DNA from 2 places in the Streptomyces sp. NBC_00223 genome. Region 2 is predicted to be linked to the other one. Evidence: riboswitches for the same ligand, from Rfam matches in the RefSeq annotation. Region 2 holds a riboswitch; the other holds the start of a gene.
What was found. Region 2 has a riboswitch for cyclic di-AMP ahead of OHA30_RS14635 (M23 family metallopeptidase). Riboswitches for the same ligand answer to the same signal wherever they lie in the genome.
Positions count from the first base shown of each region.

Region 1: it holds a riboswitch for cyclic di-AMP, as region 2 does, so the genes downstream of both, OHA30_RS33240 (C40 family peptidase) here and OHA30_RS14635 (M23 family metallopeptidase) in region 2, are expected to answer to the same signal.

Region 1 covers NZ_CP108109.1:7,817,064-7,826,529, forward strand. The annotation lists gene bioB (biotin synthase BioB) at 1-474, opposite strand, end outside; gene OHA30_RS33205 (8-amino-7-oxononanoate synthase) at 630-1,787, shown strand; gene OHA30_RS33210 (DUF397 domain-containing protein) at 1,848-2,081, opposite strand; gene OHA30_RS33215 (helix-turn-helix domain-containing protein) at 2,129-2,986, opposite strand; gene OHA30_RS33220 (ATP-binding protein) at 3,237-3,665, shown strand; gene OHA30_RS33225 (GNAT family N-acetyltransferase) at 3,738-4,439, opposite strand; gene OHA30_RS33230 (TetR/AcrR family transcriptional regulator) at 4,473-5,108, opposite strand; gene OHA30_RS33235 (ABC transporter ATP-binding protein/permease) at 5,161-7,332, shown strand; gene OHA30_RS33240 (C40 family peptidase) at 7,391-7,882, opposite strand; cyclic di-AMP (ydaO/yuaA leader) riboswitch at 7,886-8,063, opposite strand; gene OHA30_RS33245 (hypothetical protein) at 8,472-8,789, opposite strand; gene OHA30_RS33250 (ATP-dependent Clp protease proteolytic subunit) at 8,796-9,431, opposite strand.
Region 2 covers NZ_CP108109.1:3,510,077-3,519,542, forward strand. The annotation lists gene OHA30_RS14615 (MmyB family transcriptional regulator) at 1-462, shown strand, start outside; gene OHA30_RS14620 (MBL fold metallo-hydrolase) at 459-1,532, shown strand; gene OHA30_RS14625 (PhlD) at 1,544-2,605, shown strand; gene OHA30_RS14630 (hypothetical protein) at 2,678-2,983, shown strand; gene OHA30_RS14635 (M23 family metallopeptidase) at 3,047-4,132, opposite strand; cyclic di-AMP (ydaO/yuaA leader) riboswitch at 4,145-4,281, opposite strand; gene OHA30_RS14640 (N-acetylmuramoyl-L-alanine amidase) at 4,674-5,372, shown strand; gene OHA30_RS14645 (DUF4240 domain-containing protein) at 5,359-5,979, opposite strand; gene OHA30_RS14650 (hypothetical protein) at 6,215-6,658, opposite strand; gene OHA30_RS14655 (molybdopterin-dependent oxidoreductase) at 7,001-9,466, shown strand, end outside.

The DNA.
Region 1 (9,466 bases), 4.3 Mb from region 2:
CGCCCGCAGCCGGCCGGCCTGACCGTCGGAGAGCAGCCCGAGGCAGGCGCACACCTCGACGTCCTCGTTCTGCTCCTTGATCGCCTCGATGGTCTTCGAGACCCGGTCCACGTCCCGGTCGGTCGGGCCGCGTCCGCTCGCCACCAGGCAGACCCGCTTCGCGCCGCCGGCCACCCCGGCCCGCGCCGCCGCCGCGGCCTCGTCGGGCTTCAGCCAGGTGTACTTGAGGATGTCGGCCTTGGAGCCGAGCCGCTGCGAGCAGTACGAGCAGTCCTCGGGACACAGCCCGGACTTGAGGTTGACCAGGTAGTTCAGCTTGACTCTGCGCCCGAACCACTGACGGCGCACCCGGCCCGCCGCCGCCACCACCTCCAGCAGTTCGTCGTCGGAGGTCGCCAGCACGGCAAGCGCCTCGTCCCGGGTGGGCAGCTCACGCCGCAGCCCCTTGTCCACCAGAGTGGTCAGCAGATCCATACGGCCGATCCTCGCCTACGAGGACACCCCCGGCCAATGGCGGACCGCACAACACGCGCGCCCCAGGCTGTGTGCATCACCACACCCCGTGCACGGTCCCGGCCCAGTACGTTGCTGCACGTACTCCGATCCGCCGACCGACCCCAGGGACCGCAGTGAACAGCACGCAGCCGCCGCACGGCCCCTTCGGGTGGATCGCCGAACAGGCCAGGGTCCGGGCCGAGGCGGGGCTGCGGCGCGAACTGCGGCCGCGCGCCGCCGACTCGCCGCTGACCGACCTGGCGGGCAACGACTACCTCGGTCTGACCCGCCACCCCGAGGTCACCCGCGCCGGGGCCGACGCCTGCCTGCGCTGGGGCGCGGGCTCCACCGGCTCCCGGCTGGTCACCGGCAGCACCGCACTGCACGCCGAACTCGAAGCCGAGATCGCCGACTTCACCGGCTTCGAGGCCGCGCTCGTACTCGCCTCCGGCTACGCCGCCAACCTCGCCGCGGTCACCGCGCTCACCGCCCCCGGCAGCCTGCTGGTCTCCGACGCGGCCAACCACGCCTCGCTCATCGACGGCTGCCGGCTCTCCCGGGCCCGTACCGAGGTCGTACGGCACGCCGACCCCGAGGCCGTGCGCAAGGCGCTGGACGGGCACGACGGGCGGGCCGTCGTGGTCAGCGACTCGGTCTTCTCGGTGGACGGCGACGCGGCCCCGCTGCCTGGGCTGGCCGCCGCCTGCCGGGAGTACGGCGCCGCGCTGCTCGTCGACGACGCGCACGGCTTCGGGGTGCTGGGCGAGGGCGGGCGCGGCGCTGTGCACGCCGCCGGGCTCGCCGGGGCGCCCGACGTGGTGTGCACCGCGACCCTGTCCAAGGCCATGGGCGCGCAGGGCGGGGTGGTGCTCGGCCCGGCCGCCGTCATCGAGCACCTGGTCAACGCGGCCCGCACCTTCATCTTCGACACCGGCCTGGCCCCCGCCGCCACCGCCGCCGCGCTCGCCGCGCTGCGGGTGCTGCGCCGCGAGCCCGAGCGGGCCGACCGGGCCCGCGCGGTGGCCCGGGACTTCCACCGGCGGCTGACCGGGGCCGGGTTCGACGCGGTCGCGCCCGACTCCTGCGTGGTGTCGGTGCGCGCGCCCTCGCCCGAGGCCGCCTTCGGCTGGGCGGCCCGGTGCCGGGACGAGGGCCTGGCGGTCGGCTGCTTCCGGCCCCCGTCCGTGCCCGACGGGGTGTCCCGGCTGCGGCTCACCGCCCGCTGCGACCTGACGGACCGCCAGGTGGCCGCCGCGGTCGACGTCATCGTACGGACGGCGCCGCGCGGCTGAGCGGCGCCATCCACCCGGGCCCGTGCCCGCCCGTACCCGTCCACCCGGGCCCGCGTCCGGTCAGACCGAGCCGAGCCCGCCGCCCTCCAGCGCCTGAACGAAGTCACCCCAGGCGTCCGGCGCGAACAGCAGCGCGGGTCCGAGCCGGTCCTTGGAGTCGCGGACGGCCACCTCGCCCGAGCCGAGCCGGGCTGTCTCCACGCAGTTGTTCGCGGCGGTGCTGTGGCTGCTGCGTCTCCAACTCACGCCGGAAAGCGTCGCGCTGGAGGAAAGGTAACGGGACAACGTCGTCATGATGCCTCCTTTGTGCGGCGGTTCTTATGACGGGTACACGGGGAGCGCTAAAGCGACATTTCCGCACGGATACCGGCGATCATGGCAGCCGACTCCTCGCACGGTAGAGCGCGGGCGCGCAATCGGGCGAACGCGGTGCCGTACGCGGTGATGTCCTCTTTCCGATCGATGTAAACACTACTCGTCAAATGGTCGACAACAACCACATCCAGATCGGCAATGCGCGGAAATGAGAAGATGATGAACGAATTCGTCACACCCATGTGCCCGCCCGCCGTGAACGGCAGAACCTGAAGGCGGATTTGCGGGAGCCGGGCGGCCTCTTCCAGGCAGCGCAACTGTTCGGCCATCACCTCGGGGCCGCCGACCCCGCGCCGCAGCACGGCCTCGTCGAGCACCACCCACAGCTCCAGCGGCCGGTCCTGACGCAGCACCGCCTGCCGGGCTATTCGCACATCGACCAGCGCGTCGACCTCGCGCCGGCCCAGATGCGGCATGACGTCCCTGGTCAGCGCGTGAGCGTAGGCCGGGGTCTGGAGCAGCCCCGGCACCACGCTGTTCTCCATCGAACGGGCCCGGCTCGCGCCCGTCTCCAGGTTGATGAAGTCGCGGTACTCCACCGGCAGCACCTCGCGGAACTCGTGCCACCACCCGCGCTGGTGCCCCTTGCCGGCCAGCGTGCCGAGCAGGTCCCGCAGATCGCGGTCGCGCACCCCGTACACATCGAGCAGCACGGTCACGTCCTCGGCGCGCACGCTGCTGCGGCCGGTCTCGATCCGGCTGACCTTCGACTGGTGCCAGCCGGCCAGGCCGGCCGCCTCCCCGCTGGTCAGTCCGGCCAGATCGCGCAGCCGGCGCAACTCCTCGCCGAGCCGGCGCCGCCGTACGGCCGGGACTTGTTCCATGGCTTCTCGAACCTCCGATGGTGAGCGGTGCGGCCGAAGCGCCGTCGTTACGACAGTCTGCCGACCAAATGCATTCTCACGTAGCAGAGTTCACCGTTTCGAGCGACAGATATATGCATTGCACTGTGGATCGACCGTAATAGCGGCACGATGGGTGCCACTCTGGCGCGAATCAGCCGTATCCGGAGCCCGGTCCGTAGGCGGGCCGGCGCCCGACTGCGGGCACGGCGGGAAAGGGAACAGCGTCGCCATGGCAGATCTTCAGGAAGTATCCGTCACCCTGCCGAGTGACCCCTCGTCGGTGACGACCGCCCGGTCCTACGTGTGCGCGCGGCTCGCCGAGTGGGGGCTGCCGCCGGACACCCCGGCCTTCGACTCCGTACGCCTGATCGTCTCGGAGCTCGCCACCAACGCCGTACTGCACACCTCGGGCCAGTCGCCGACCTTCACCGTCGACCTCCGGCTGGAGCGCTCCGAGGAGTTGTCCCTCGGCGTCACCGACAGCCATCCACGCTGGCCCCAGCGGCTGCCCGCCGCCGTCCAGCAGGACAACGGGCGGGGCATGGTGATCATCCGTCACCTCATCGCCGAGTCCGGCGGCAAGCTCCGGATCACCCCGACCGAGGACGGCGGGAAGACCATCTGGATCATGATTCCCTGGGCGGTGCCGGTGCGGTGAGCCCGGGGGCGGGCAGGGGTACGGCCCTCCGCCGGTGCACGGCGTTGTACGGCTTCCGTCCGCGGGCCGTTCTCAGTCCGCGCACGGCGGTACGAGCAGGGCCTCGGCGCCCACCGGTGTGAAGCCCGCGGAGAGCAGGGCCCGTACGCTCGCCGCGTTGCCCGGGGCGATCTGCGCCCACAACGGCTCACCGTCGGGCACCAGATGCCGTGCGGCCAGGGCGAGCCGGCGGCCCAGCCCCCGGCCGCGCGCGTCCGGGTCCACCTCGACGGCGGTCTCCCAGCGCCCGGCGACCCCGCGCCCGAGGAGCACCGTGCCCCCGGGGACGGTCCAGGCCCGTACGCCGTCGCGGTGCCGCAGCGCGCGGACGATCCTCGGGTGGCCGCGGTCCTCGGTCTCCCGCAGGTCGAGCGGCGGAGGGCCGGGGAGCGGGGCCGCCACGGTGAGCAGGTCGATGTTGTTGACGCGGCGGCCGGTGCCGGCGGCGAGCGCGGTCAGGAAGGGCGGGTTGAGCGGCGCGGAGAGGTCGCCGGGCGGGAGCAGGGCGCGCAGGGCGGCTGACTCCGCGCCCGATTCCGCGCCCGATTCCGCGCCCGGGGCCGCGTCCGGTTTCGCGTCCGTGTCGGCGAAGACCACGGTGTGCGCGGTGAAGGCGATGACCCCGGCGTCCCGCGCCGACGGCTGCGGCAGGAAGGTGACCGTGCCGTCGGCGGGCGGGAAGGCGCCTCGGGCGGCCTCGGCCAGCATGCGCCGCAGGGACGCCGGTTCGCTCATCCGGCCATCATTTCAGCTGACCGGCGGGGTCGTTCAGCCGCGGGCGGCGGCCTCGACGAGCGCTTCCAGGTTGTCGAGATTCGCGGCGAATTCGGCGTCCCAGTCCACCGGGGGGATCAGCCACTCCGCGACCGCCCGATGGCCCGGCAGCGTGCCGCCGGGCAGTTGCCGGCCGCGCTCCCCGCGCGGGTCCGGCACGCCGGGGCCGAAGCGGCCGCCGGCCTCCGAGGCGATCCAGCCGAGCACGAAGGTGCTCACGAGCCGTTCCATGCGCGGCACCTCGGCCGGGGGGATGCCCGCGTCGAGGAGTGCGGAGTAGAGGAGATCGACGGTGGCCACCGCGTCCGGGGTGACGGCCGGCCGGGAGAACACCAGGGACGCCACCCACGGGTGACCGATCGACAGGCTCCGCGCGGTGTGCGCGAAGGCGCGCAGCCGCTTGCGCCAGTCCACGTCCTGCCCCATCTCGGGCGCGGCCTCGTACACCTGGGCGAGCACCCGGCCGAGCATCGCGTCCAGCAGGCCCGCCTTGTCCTTGACGTGCGGATACAGCGCCATCGGGGTGACGCCGACCGCCTGCGCGACGGCCCGCATCGACAGGCCGGAAAGGCCGCGTTCGTCAGCGATGGCCAGGGCCGCTTCCAGGATCTCTTCCCGTTTTCCGCTCATGCCTCTACAGTGTAGATCTATACGGTGTAGATCAACTTCTGGAGGGGTGACGATGCTGGTCGTCGAGGGACTGACGAAGAGGTACGGGAAGACGTTGGCGCTCGACGGCTTCTCGCTGGAGGTGCGGGCCGGGGAGGTCACCGGGCTGATCGGGCACAACGGGGCAGGGAAGACGACGTTCGTGGAGGTCACCACCGGTCTGGTGCGGCCCGGGGCGGGGCGCGTCACCGTCTGCGGGATCGACGCGCTGGCCGAACCGCGGGCCGCCCGCGCGCTGTTCGGCGTCGCGCCGCAGGAGCTCGCCCTCTACCCGACGGTCACCGTCCGCGAGCACCTGGGGCTGTTCGCCGGGCTCGCGGGGCTGCGGCGGGCCGCCGCAGCCCGCTCGGTCGAGGCGGTCGCGGAGGAGCTGGTGCTCGGGGACGTGCTGGACCGGCGGTGCGCGGTCCTCTCCGGCGGGCAGCGGCGCCGTACGCAGGCCGCCGCCGCGATGGTCGGCTCGCCGCGCGTGCTGCTGCTCGACGAGCCGACCGCGGGCGCGGACCCCGAGACCCGGCAGGCGCTGCTCGCGGCGGTACGGGCCCGCGCGGACGCGGGTGCGGCGGTCGTCTACACCACGCACTACCTGCCCGAACTCGTCGACCTGGACGCGACGTTGGCCGTGGCCAGGGCCGGACGCGTGGTCGCCCGCGGGGAGCGGGCGGCGCTCACGAGCGGGCTGCCCGGCGAGGTACGGGTCGCCCTCGACCCGGACCGGCCGCGGCCCGGGCTCCCCGCCGAGCTGGGTTCCCGTACCCGGGACGACGGGCAGGGCGGGCTGCGGATCGCCACCTTCGATCCGCCGGCCGACCTCGCGGCGCTCCTCACCGCCGGGTGCGCGCCCCTCGCGGTCGACGTCCGCCGCCCCGACCTCGACGACCTCTACGCGGCCCTCGCCACCTCGGCGCCCAAGGCCCTCGCCACCCCGCCGGGCACCGAGGCGGAGTTCGCCTCCGGCGGTTTCGTGGACGGCGGGCGGCAACCGGAGCCGGGCGCGGGTGTCCTCGCCGCCGGCCCGCCGGGGCCGGGCGCGGGCGGCCGGAAACCCGGCCCGGATGCTGTCGACGCGCGTATGTCCGTCGCCAATGTGCCCGGCGCCGCCGACGCCGCCGACGCGGCCGGGGCGGGTGGAGAGCCGGGCTGTTCCGGGATCCGGTCGCCGCGTGCCGAGGCGGGTCGCAACGGGGGTGTGCGCGTCTCGGATGGCGCCGGATCCCCGATCTCCGCGGCCGCTGCCACGCAGCGCCGTCCCGCCGTGACAGGCGTGGACCGGCACGCGGCCGTCTTCCTTCCGCCGGGCGGCGAGGAAGGGATTCGCCCTGGTGCCGACGCGGGGGCTGACTCCGCCGTCCGTGTGTCGGCCGCCGCCTCCGGGGTCACGTCGGCGGGTGAGCCCCGGCAACCGCGCGACCCGCGCGAGGGTGGCGGGGGCGCGCGGGGCGGGGTGGGGAGGGCCGGCGTGCTCGTGCGGCACAACGCCGCCGTGCTGCTGCACGAGCCCGGCCCGCTGATCGGCCGCCTCCTCATGCCCGTGATCCTGCTGCTCGCGATGCGGCCGCTCTACACGGCCGTCCAGGGGCCGTCGGGGACCGCGCTGGCCGTCGTCGGCTCGCTCGTGACGTTCTCGCTGCTCGCCCTGTCGATCGTGGGCTCGTCGATCCTGTCCGAGCGGGTCTGGCGCACCTGGGACCGGCTGCGCCAGACCCCCGTACGCGCGGGCGAGCTGCTGATCGGCAAGGCCCTGCCCGTGTTCGGCGTGCTCGCCGCCCAGCAGGTGTTCGTCCTCGGCTTCGGCGTGGTCGCCTTCGGAATGCGCGTGGCCGCGCCCGGCCTGCTCGTGGCCGCCTGCGTCGCCTGGATACTGGCGCTGCTGGGCATGGGCTCGGCCGCCGCCCTGCTCGTACGGAGCTACGGCCAGCTCATGGCCGCGTTCGACATCGGCGCCTTCTTCCTCACCACCCTCGGCGGTGTGCTCGTACCGCTGTCCACCCTCCCGGGCTGGATGCGCGCGGCCGCCCCGCTCTCACCCGGGTACTGGGCCGCCGACGCCCTGCGCGAGGCCGCCATGGGCCACGCGCCGCGTACGTACACGGACATCTGCGTGCTGCTGGCGATAGCGGCCGTCACGGGCACGATCGCCGTCCGGCGTGTCACCCGCGGCTGGGGCCGCGCGCTCGCCGTCTGACGGTCCGGGCCGGGCGCCCGACCAGGGCCCGGATCAGGCGCCCGGCCCGGACCCCGGCTCACCCGACCACCCGCCCGTACCAGACGCTGTTCGTCCAGATGCGTTCCAGCCGGACCGTGGTGCCGGTCTTGGGCGCGTGCCAGATGGTGCCGGCGCCGGCGTAGATGCCGACGTGGTAAACGGAGGAACCGGAGTGGAAGAAGACCAGGTCACCGACTCTTCGGGAGCCCACGGAGATGTGCTGCGTGCTGTTGTACTGCGCCGCCGCCGTACGCGGGAGGGACTTGCCCGCCGCCTTGAACGAGTACAGCGTCAGGCCCGAGCAGTCGAAGCGGTACGGCCCGGACGCCCCCCACTGATAGGGCGAACCCTTCTTCGAGGCCGCGATGCCGAGCGCCTCCGCGCCCAGTGACGCGGCCTCGGCCCGCTGGACGGTCTCCGGCAGCAGGGACGGTACGGTGACGGCCGCCGCGGTGAGCATGGAGGCGGCCCCGAGCCGGGTCAGCCGCGCGGACAGGTGAGGAGACGTGATGCGGTTGAGCGCGGTCATGCGCAACCCTTCGTCATCAGCCTGCGAAGGATGACCTGTCGGGTTCGGGCAGGCGAAGATGCCCGGCCGCGCACTGCGGCTTCACCCCAAGGGCCGGCCCGGACGCGTTCCGGGACCGACCCGTCGTGCTGGGTCCTCCGCTCCTGCCGCTGCACTCATGTCGACCTGGCATCCAACGCGTCGGCAGGACTGGGCATCCGCGCGGACCGCCCCGCCACGGCGGCGGGGGCTTGTCGTCAGCACGGATGGTTACCCACTCCACGCACTCGCGCGGTCACAGAAACGCGCGATGTGAGTCTCGTCACGCCTCCGCCGTCCGGGTGAGCGCCTGCGGCCCGCGCCCGCCGGCCGCCGTCGCCGTACGATCTGACCTGCGACGATCTCCGGGGCTCCCGGCCGGGCCCGGCCGCTGGCCGCAACTGTTCGACGGATTGCCGGAAGCGGCGGAATACGCCAATGGACTGAGCCGAGCCGACACCGGGTGGCGCAACCGGTGGCGCAGCGTCACGAATTCGGCGCCGCGACGGCACATGTCCGGCGGCTCACGCGTCCGCCGGTTCACGCGTCGGGGGTTCGCACCTCCGCGGCCTCACGCGTCCGGCGGCGCCGCGGGGTCGGGCGGCACAGCCACCTGACCGGTCCGCCGCTGCCCGTCGAGCACCCGCAGCGCGCGCCCGAGCGTGGCGTGGTGCATCTGGGTCTCACCGCGCAGATGCATCACGGTGAGCGCCTCCCGCAGTGCGACCGCCCGGCTCACCAGCGCCTGCGCGGCCCGCAGCGCGGCATAGGTGTCCGTGTTGCGGGACGGGTTGATCCGGCCGAGCAGGTCGACGACCTCCAGATAGGTGTCGATCAGCTCGCCCTCCGAGCGGGTCAGCGCCGGCAGCGGCGGCGGTTCCGGCACCACCGCGGGTCACCGCAGGCCGTACGCGGGGGTGTTGGCCTTGCGGCTGGTGGTCGTCCGGTCCACCAGGCCGTAGTCGACGGCCGCTTGCGCGTCGAGGACCTTGTCCCGCTCGATGTCGGCGCGGACCTGATCCAGTTCCCGGCCGGTGTGCCTGACCAGCAGCGTCTCCAACTGCTCGCGGGTGCGCAGCAGTTCATTGGCCTGGATCTCCAGGTCCGACACATCGCCCTGTACGGCCTCGCTCAGCGAGGGCTGGTGGATCAGAACACGCGCGCCCGGTGTGATCAACCGCTTGCCGGGCGAGCCCGCGGCCAGCAGCACCGCGGCGGCGGAGGCCGCCTGGCCGATGCAGACCGTCGCCACGTCGCAGGTGACGAACTGCATCGTGTCGTAGATCGCGGTCATCGCGGAGAAGGAGCCGCCGGGGGAGTTGATGTAGAGGTTGATGTCCTGCTCGGGCGCGGAGCTCTCCAGGTGGATGAGCTGGGCCATCACGTCGTTCGCCGACGTGTCGTCGATCTGCGTGCCCAGGAAGACGATCCGCTCCTGGAGCAGCTTGGAGTAGGGGTCCATCGTGCGGACGCCGTTGCTGCCGCGCTCGGTGAACTCGGGCAGGACGTAGCGGGCGGTGGGACGGAACACGGGTACGCACCTCCATCACTACAAAATGTACAGGA
Region 2 (9,466 bases):
CTGGCCCAGCTCCAGGCCGACGTACGGCACGATCCGGTCGTCGGCGAGATCTACGGGTCGCCGACCGCCGAGTACATCCAGCCGCGGGCCGAGGGCGCCCGCCCGCTGATGCACGCCGAACTCGGCCTCGGCTGGGCGACGATGTGCGCGGCCGGCCCCTTCGGCGTACCCGGCGGCCGGCTGATGTTCGTGCTGTACGACCAGGGCGAGCGGCCGGTGCCGCGCCCCCCGATGCACGCGCCCGCGCACGGCCCGGTGGACCCCGAACGCGATGGCTCCAACGACCTCTCCGGCAAAGGGAGTTCGGCCGCCGACCCCCGACCCGCGCAGGGCCCGGGCGGCCCCTCGGGTGACCTCACCGGCCCCCCGGATCTCCCCGTTCACACCGGCCCCGTATCGCGGCCCGGTGCCGACCCCCGTGGGGCCAACAGCCCCCGCGACCAGCACAATGAGGCTTCATGAGCTTCCAATTGCCCCGCAGACTGCGGGCGTTGACGCCCCACGTCCATGTGTGGCTGCCGGACGGTCACGCGACCTGGGGCATGGCCAACTGCGTGGTCGTCACGGGCGAGGACACCGCCCTTCTGGTCGACACGCCGTACACCGCCGACATGACCCGGCACCTGCTGCGGCTCGCCGCCGGGGTGCTCGCGCCGGACACCCGGATCGACACGGTCGTCAACACCCACGGCAACGGGGACCACTCCTACGGCAACGCGCTCTTCCTGCCCGACCCGGCGGGCGGCGACGGGACCGAGGGCTCCGCCGAGCCACCGGTGGAGATCATCAGCACCCGGGCCAACGGCGTCCATCTGTGCGCCGAGCCCTCGCCGGCCGAACTGGCCGCGCTCATCGCCACCGGCGACCCGGAGACCCCGCTGGGCGCCTACATTCAGCGGCACTTCGGCCGCTACGGCGACTTCGGCGTCGCGGACACCGTCCACCCGAACCGCACGTTCAGCGGTCAACTCGACCTGGACATCGGCGGGGTGGCGGTCAGCCTGATCGAGGTCGGCCCCGCCCACACCGAGGGCGACCTGATCGTGCACCTGCCCGACGAGGGCATCGTGTGCGCGGGCGACGTCGTGTTCTGCGACGACCACCCCGTGCACTGGGCCGGGCCGCTCGACGAGATCCACCGCGCGACCCTGCGCGTACTGGAGCTTGACCCGCGGCTGATCGTGCCCGGGCACGGGCCGGTCATGACACCCGCGGACGTACGCGTCTACGCCGACTACCTGCTGGAGCTGCGCGACCGAATCCATGGCGCCCACACCGCCGGACGGCCGCTCGCCGACATCGCCGCCGAGCTGATCGCCACCGATACCCGGCCCCACTGGGGACTGACCGAGCGGATGGCGATCCTCGCGTCGATCGAATACCGGTCGCTGGACGGTGACGACACGCCGCCCAACCTGGTGCGCCTGGTCGACTTCGCCTCCGGGTTCACCACCCTGGCGGCGGACCCGGCCGGCTCCGCCCCGGCCGCGCCGATCGGCGCACCCGCGGCCGCTCTGCCGCCCGTCTCCTGAGAGGACCCGCCGTGACCGCCGCATCCGTCGAATCCGCCACGCCCGTCGCCCACATAGCCCGCCCGGCCGTCGTCATGTCCCCGTACGTCGCCACCACCGAGCAGGTGCTCGCGCAGATCCACGCGGACCACCCGGACCACCCCAGGCCGCAGGTGATCGACCGGCTCGGCAGCCGGATCGGCGTCGACACCCGGCACTTCGTCGCGCCGCTGGCCGAGGTGGCGGAGCCCGGCGAGTTCACCCCGCGCAACACCGTCACCTACGGTCATGTCCGGGACATGGGCGTACGGGCCGCCCGGCAGGTGCTGGCGGACCACGGGGTGGCGCCGGGCGACATCGACGGCGTGGTCACGTCGCACAGCACGGGCCTGTCCATCCCGGGCCTCGACGTCCACCTCATCGAGGACCTGGGACTGTCGCCGACGGTCGCCCGGGTCCCGATGACCCAACTCGGCTGCGCGGGCGGCGCCCAGGCGCTCGTCCAGGCCGCCAGGCTGGTCGCCACGGGCCGACGGCGGGTGCTGGTCGTGGTGTCGGAAACGCTCTCGACCGTCTACCAGCGGGCCGACGACGGCATCAACTCGGTCATCTACAAGCTGCTCTTCTCCGACTCGGCCGCCGCCTGCCTGGTCACCAGCGACCCGATCGGGCCCGGCCCGGTGGTCGAGGACACCTTCGAGTTCTGGCTGCCCGGCAGCACCGCCGCGTACTACCTGCGGGTCGAGGCGGACGGCTACCACTTCGACAGCACGAAGGCCGCGGTCGACGCGGTCGGCGAGGTCATGCCGGAGCTGGCGAAGTGGACGCCCGACCCGGCGTTCGGCGTCATCCACCCCGGCGGCCCGGCCATCCTGGACCACGTGGTCAAGGGGCTGGACGCCGCCGACGACTTCGTACGGCACTCGCGCGCGACCCTGGCCGCGCGGGGCAACGGCGGCGGGGTGGCCATCCTCGACGTCCTCCAGCGCACCTTCGACGACGAACAGCCCCCGGCGGACGGCTCCACGGGCCTGGCGGCCGCCTTCGGCCCCGGCTTCGTGACGGCGGCGCTGCGGCTGCGCTGGCGGTCGTAGGGCCCCCGCGGCGGCGGCACCGCGGCCGCGGGTTAGCCTCGGACCGTGGCGAATCGGGCTGAGGAGGACACGATGGCTGGGGTTTCCGCGAGTGTGGTGGCCGCCGGTGGGCTGATCGGCGGCTACGGGATCGCCCGGTGGACCAAGCGCCGCGAACTCGGCGGCGTGGCGCTGGTCGCCGCGGGCGCCGTCGCGGCGCGGCAGTGGAGCAGGGACGCCGGGAGCGGCACGGCGGCGGGCCTGACGGGGGCGTACGTGGCCGCGTTCGCGGGCGCCCACCCGCTGGCGAAGAAGATCGGCTCGTGGCCCGCCGTCTTCACGACGGCGGCCACGGTGGCGGCCCTCTCCTGGACCTTCTCGGACCGCCGCACCAAATAAGCACCAGCCCCGGCCGGCGCTTGAGGCCAGAACAAGCCCGCCCGGCGACTGAGGGCCCGAACGTCAGACGGCCACGTCGTGCCCGCGCAGCCACGGCAGCGGGTCGACGGGAGCCCCGCCACCGGGCCGTACCTCCAGGTGCAGATGCGGCGCCGGCACATTCCCGGTCGCCCCGACCCGCCCGACCGTGTCGCCCGTCGTGACCTGTCCCTCGGTCACGACCATCGTCGACAGGTGGCAGTACCAGAGCTCCGTACCGTCGTCCAGCGTGAGCACGACCCGGTAGCCGTACGACCCGGCCCAGCCGGCCGACGTCACCGTCCCGGTGTGAATCGCGTGCACGGGCGTACCGGTCGGCGCGGTGAAGTCCTGGCCGGTGTGCAGATTGGCCCACAGGTCGGCCTCGCCGAAGCCCGCGGTGAGCGTGTAGGAGGCCACCGGCTTGATGTACGAGACGGCGAGCAGCGCGAGGCGCTCCTCCTCGGCCCGCGCGGCGGCTTCCGACTCGGCCTTGGCCTTCGCCTCGGCGGCGGCCTTCGCGGCGGCGGCCTGCTCCCGTACCTTCCGGGCCGCGGCCTCCCGGGCCGCGTCGCGCTCGGCGGCCTCACGCTCGGCCTGGGCGACGGCCTCGCGCTGCGCGGCGACCTGGCCGAGGATACGGGCGCACAGCGCCTCACCGGGGTCCTGGGCGCCCGCGGGGGCGGCCTCGGACGCCACGGCCGACGCGGCCTCGGCCGGCGCCTCCTCGGGCGCCGGTACGTCGGCCGCCTCGGGCCGCGCCGGATCCTCGTCGTCCCGCAGCCGCCCGCCGACCGCCGTGGGGTCGTACGACGGTGTCCCGGCCAGCGGCGCGCCGGCGACGGCGTCCGTCAGCGAGAAGGGGACGGGTACGGATACGGATACGGGGGCCACGGGCGCGGCCTGGCTCCCCGTGATGTCGGCGAAGTCGATCCCCGCGGTGCCCCGGGCGGCGGTGCGCTGCTGGGGAAGGCGGTGCGGATCGCCGGCGGCCTCGGACACGAACTGCTGCGCCGGGGCGGTCGAGGGCGTGGACGGTGCCGTGTGCGCGGAGGGCGCGAAGTAGTCCCACTCGGGGGCGGTGTCGCCCTCCGGTCGGGCGGGGGCGTAGGCAGGCTGGTTGGACGCCACTGCGGGCGCACTCCTTTCCTTCCTTCTCGCCTACCGGGTTAGCTGACGGGTTCGGAGCAGGAAGGTCTCCTACGGGCCTGACTGCTGCCCGATTCACCCCATGTTCTGGGTCCCCGGTTCCCGCGGACGGGATTCGGCAAGCGCACGGTTTGCCGCCTCTGCGGCGGCGATGACAACCGCGCTGCGTTATCGAACGTTAATAGAGCCGGAGGCGTTTTCCAAGCCGTATCGAAGAGTTGAACGCGGGAACCAATCGGACATGCGACGCGTAGAACCGACAAAGCGGTCAGTCGACGTGGCCGGGCAGTGATGTGAGTGTGTGTCAGTTGTTATGCGGAGGTGTCCGAATGGCTACCCTTGGTGAACGGTTGATCGCGGATGGGTCGGGGAGGCGACAGGGCGTGCGGAGCGCCCTTCACCGGTATGGACCTCTGCCGATGCGCGAATCGCTTGGCAGGTCAAGGGCGTGGGCCCCACGATGGGCAGGCTCGACGTTCTTGTCATGCACCCGTCCGCATCTCGATGTATCAGGGAGCCCGTCATGGAACGCGCCAGCCGTCACCAACTCCCCCGCACACCGGCCCGATCCGGCCACTCGGGCTCGGCGACCGGTGCCACGCCCGGCGCCCCCGGTGACCGCCCCTCGCCCACCCGCCGCTCACTGCTGCGCGGCGGTCTCGTCCTGGGCGCCGCCGCCGGCGCGGCCCTCGCGGGTGAGCTGTGGTCCGGGGACGGGCCCGCCGCCGCGGCGACCGTCGACTACCCGTCCGCCACCTGGGCCCCGGCCAGCGGCGCCAACTTCACCGCCTCGAACCGCCCTTCGACCTATCCGATCGAGCTGGTGGTGATCCATGTCACCCAGGAGACCTTCGCCGACACGATCCGGCTCTTCCAGGACCCCGCCCACGCGGCCGCCGCGCACTACGTGGTGCGGTCCGCCGACGGCGCGATCGACCAGTGCGTCCGTGAGCACGACGTCGCCTGGCACGCGGGCAACTGGGACTACAACACCCGCAGCATCGGCATCGAGCACGAGGGCTGGGTCGACCAGCCGTCGTACTTCACCGCGGCGATGTACCACGCCTCCGCCGCCCTGACCGCGGCGATCTGCGACCGGTACGGCATCCCCAAGGACCGCGACCACATCATCGGCCATGTCGAGGTGCCCGGCACCGACCACACCGACCCGGGCCCCAACTGGGACTGGGTCCGCTACCTCCGCCTGGTCAACGGGGTGTGAGCGGGAACATCGCGGTCAGCCGGGGCAGCCGGCGGCGGGACTCGGCCTCGTCCAGGGCGCTCCAGCGCCGGCCCCTGGGCGCGGCCGCCCGGCGTACGGACCCGGTCGCGCCCGCCGCCTCAAGTTCGGCCTCCAGCAGGTCCCGGGCCGCGGCGTGGAAGGCGTCGCCGAAGTCCGTGAAGGGGGCGGTGAGCCGTTCGTACGCCCGCGGGGCGAGGTGGGCCAGCGACTCCCACTGCGGGCGGTCGGCGGCCGCCCACGCCTCGCGCGGGCGACCGGACAGCCGCAGCACCTCGGGGGCGTAGGCGAGGACGTCCGGGTCGGCGACGGCGGCCTCGAAGACCGGCCGGCCCAGGCCGACCATCCAGCGCTGGAACCAGCAGAAGGTGTCGTCGGAGCACCAGCCGCCGAAGATCCGGTCGGCGGCGGCCCACAGATTCCAGCTGTACGCCTCGCCGGTCACGTACTCCAGACACGCCTGGAAGCGGATCACCTCCGGCGGCGGCAGGCGCAGCAGCGCCTCGCGGAGCCGTGTGTCGCGTCCGTCGCCGCTGAGCCCCTGACGGCGGCAGTCCGCGATCAGGGTCCAGAAGTAATCGGTCTCCATGCCGGGGACTATGCCAGGGGCCACTGACCTGGAAACGGTAATTCCACGTGGTGGACGGGTAATTGACGGCCGATCAGCCCGCCTGGCCGATCCCCGCCCACCCCGCCGCCCCACGGCCCCCACCGGCCACCCCGCCGCCCCCACCCGCCTCCGGGAGCCGTCACCCGCCCCTCCCGACGCACGCCCGCCCGGCGCCCTGCGCCCGCCAGGCGGCCCGGCGGACCTCGGCGCGCGCTCAGACGAACTTGGCCTCGATCTCCGCGAAGAACGCCTCCGCCAGCCGGACGAAGTCCTCCTCCCCGAGCCGGATCGGGTCGCCGGCCGTGTAACCGAGTACCGAGCGCTCCGGCGCGAGCCCGATCCGCTGATCGGCGGCGAGCTTTCCGCCGTTGTTCATCAGGGACGCGCACAGCACCCGCACCTCGTTGAGCGCGTTGCCGTCCTCGCCCTCCAGGGCCCGGTCTCGCCGCGCGAAGTAGTTGTCCAGTACGTGGACGAGATTCGTGAAGTACGTCACCTCGAAGGCCGCGGCCGCCTGCTCGTACTCCACCTTGGCCGCCCCGCTCCCGCGGAATCTGGCCCCCGCGTCGGCCAGCTCACGCCAGGCCGCGACCTGCGCGTCGATCCGGTCCCTGGCGTCGTCGACGTACGGGCGTCCGTAGTGGCTGATGGACAGCACGGCTGCTCCCTGGGGGTTCGTGTCCGGTGTCGTACCCGCGCGGAGCTCCGTCCGCCGCGCGGTCCGGCCGGCGGCGCCGCGGGGATGGGACGGCCCCGGCGCCGCCGCGCTCCGAGCGTACGCACGCGGGCCGCCGGATCCGCTCAGCCACCGCGACGACGGGAGTGTCAGAGCCCCGGACAGCCTCTGTCCGGTGAAGGCATTCTTGTCACGGCGCTCCTCACACACCCCGCGCCCGGCATGTGTGCCGGGTGTAACCGCAGTTGCTGCGCGGGTGTGACAGGGGCGTCATGGGCGTTTCGTACGGTCGACCGGTCATCCGATCGCGAGAGGGGGACGCGCGTGTCCGCACCGGACTCGCGGACCGACGCGGAACAGGTGCGTACGGTCTGCTCGTACTGCGGGGTGGGATGCGGGATGGTCCTCGACATCGGCAGGGGGCCGGACGGACGCAGAACCGTGCTCAGGGCCTCGGGTGACAAGACGCACCCGGCCAACTTCGGGCGGCTGTGCACCAAGGGCGCGACCACCGCCGACATGCTCGCCGCTCCCGGCCGGCTGACGACCGCGCTGGTCCGGGCCGAGCGCGGCGCCGCCCCCGAGCCCGCGCCGGCCGAGCACGCGATCGCCGAGACCGCCCGGCGGCTGCGGGAGATCGTCGACACCCACGGGCCGGACGCGGTGGCGCTCTACGTCTCCGGGCAGATGAGCCTGGAGGCGCAGTATCTGGCCAACAAGCTCGCCAAGGGCTTCCTCGGCACCAACCAGATCGAGTCCAACTCGCGGCTGTGCATGGCCAGCGCGGGCAGCGGCTACAAGCTGTCGCTCGGCGCCGACGGACCGCCCGGCTCGTACCAGGACTTCGAGAAGGCCGACCTCTTCTTCGTCATCGGCGCCAACATGGCCGACTGCCACCCGATCCTCTTCCTGCGGCTGATGGACCGGGTGAAGGCGGGCGCCAAGCTGATCGTCGTTGACCCCCGGCGGACCGCGACCGCCGCCAAGGCCGATCTCTTCCTCCAGGTCAGACCGGGTACGGATCTGGCACTGCTGAACGGGCTGCTGCATCTGCTGGTGGCGGACGGCCACACCGACCCGGTGTTCATCGCCGAGCGGACCGAGGGCTGGGAGGCCATGCCGGAGTTCCTGGCCGACTACCCGCCCGCGTCCGTCGCCGAGATCACCGGCGTCCCCGAGGAGGATCTGCGCACGGCCGCCCGCTGGATCGGCGAGGCGGCCGCCGGCGGCGAGTGGACCTCCTGCTGGACGATGGGCCTCAACCAGTCGACGCACGGCACCTGGAACACCAACGCGCTGATCAATCTGCATCTGGCCACCGGCGCGATCTGCCGCCCCGGCAGCGGCCCCTTCTCCCTGACCGGCCAGCCCAACGCGATGGGCGGCCGGGAGATGGGGTACATGGGCCCGGGGCTGCCCGGCCAGCGCTCGGTGCTGGTCGACGAGGACCGGGCCTTCGTCGAGGAGCTGTGGGGGCTGGCGCCGGGGACCGTACGGGCGGACGGCTCGGGCCGGGGCACCGTGGAGATGTTCCGGCGGATGGCCGACGGGGAGATACGGGCCTGCTGGATCATCTGCACCAACCCGGTGGCCTCGGTCGCCAACCGCCGTACCGTCATCGAGGGCCTGGAGACCGCCGAGTTCGTCGTCGTCCAGGACGTCTTCGCCGAGACCGAGACCACCGCGTACGCCGACGTGGTGCTGCCGGGCGCGCTGTGGACCGAGGCCGAGGGCGTACTGATCAACAGCGAACGCAATCTCACCCTCGCCCAACAGGCCGTCGACCCGCCCGGCGAGGCCATGGCGGACTGGCGGATCATCGCCGGGGTGGCCCGCGCCATGGGCTACACCGCCGGGTTCGACTACAGCAGCGCCGAGGATGTCTTCGAGGAGATCAAGCGCGCCTGGAACCCCAAGACCGGCTACGACCTGCGGGGTGTGACGTACGAGCGGCTGCGCGAGACGCCGGTGCAGTGGCCGGCCTCCGACCCGGACGGGCCGGACCGCAACCCGATCCGGTACATGGCCGGGGGCGGCTCCGGCGACGGGCTCGGGGACGGGCTCGGGGAGGGTCACGGGGAGGGGCCGGTGTTCCCGACGGCGAGCGGGCGCGCGGTGTTCTTCGCCCGGCCGCACATACCCCCCGCGGAGATGCCCGACGACGACTACCCGTTCGTCCTCAACACCGGGCGGCTTCCGCATCAGTGGCACACGCTGACCAAGACGGGGAAGGTCGGCAGGCTCAACAAGCTCAACCCCGCGCCCTTCGTGGAGGTGCACCCGCAGGACGCCGCGCGGCTCGGCATCGCCGAGGGGGACGCGGTGGAGGTCGCCTCGCGGCGCGGCCGGGCGGTGCTGCCCGCGGTGGTGACCGACCGGGTGCGGCCCGGGTGCTGCTTCGCGCCCTTCCACTGGAACGACCTGTTCGGGGAGTACCTCAGCGTCAACGCCGTGACCAGCGACGCGGTCGACCCGATCTCCTTCCAGCCGGAGTTCAAGGTGTGCGCGGTCGAACTGACCCGGGTGGGGGGCACGGTGACGGTGGCCACGGCCGAAGCACCCTCCGACCGGGCCCCGGCGGCCCCGCCCGAGCCCGCGCCCGCGCCCGTCGTCGTACCCGCGGCTGTACCCGCGGCCGTAGCGCCCGCGCTCCCCGAGCTCTTCGGGCTGGCGGACGCGCAGCCGCCGGTCCTGGCCGCGCACGAGCGGAGGTATCTGGTCGGCTTCCTCGCCGGGCTCGGGCCGGGTCCGGCCGGGGTGCCCGTACTGCCGCCGGGGGCGCCCTTCGCC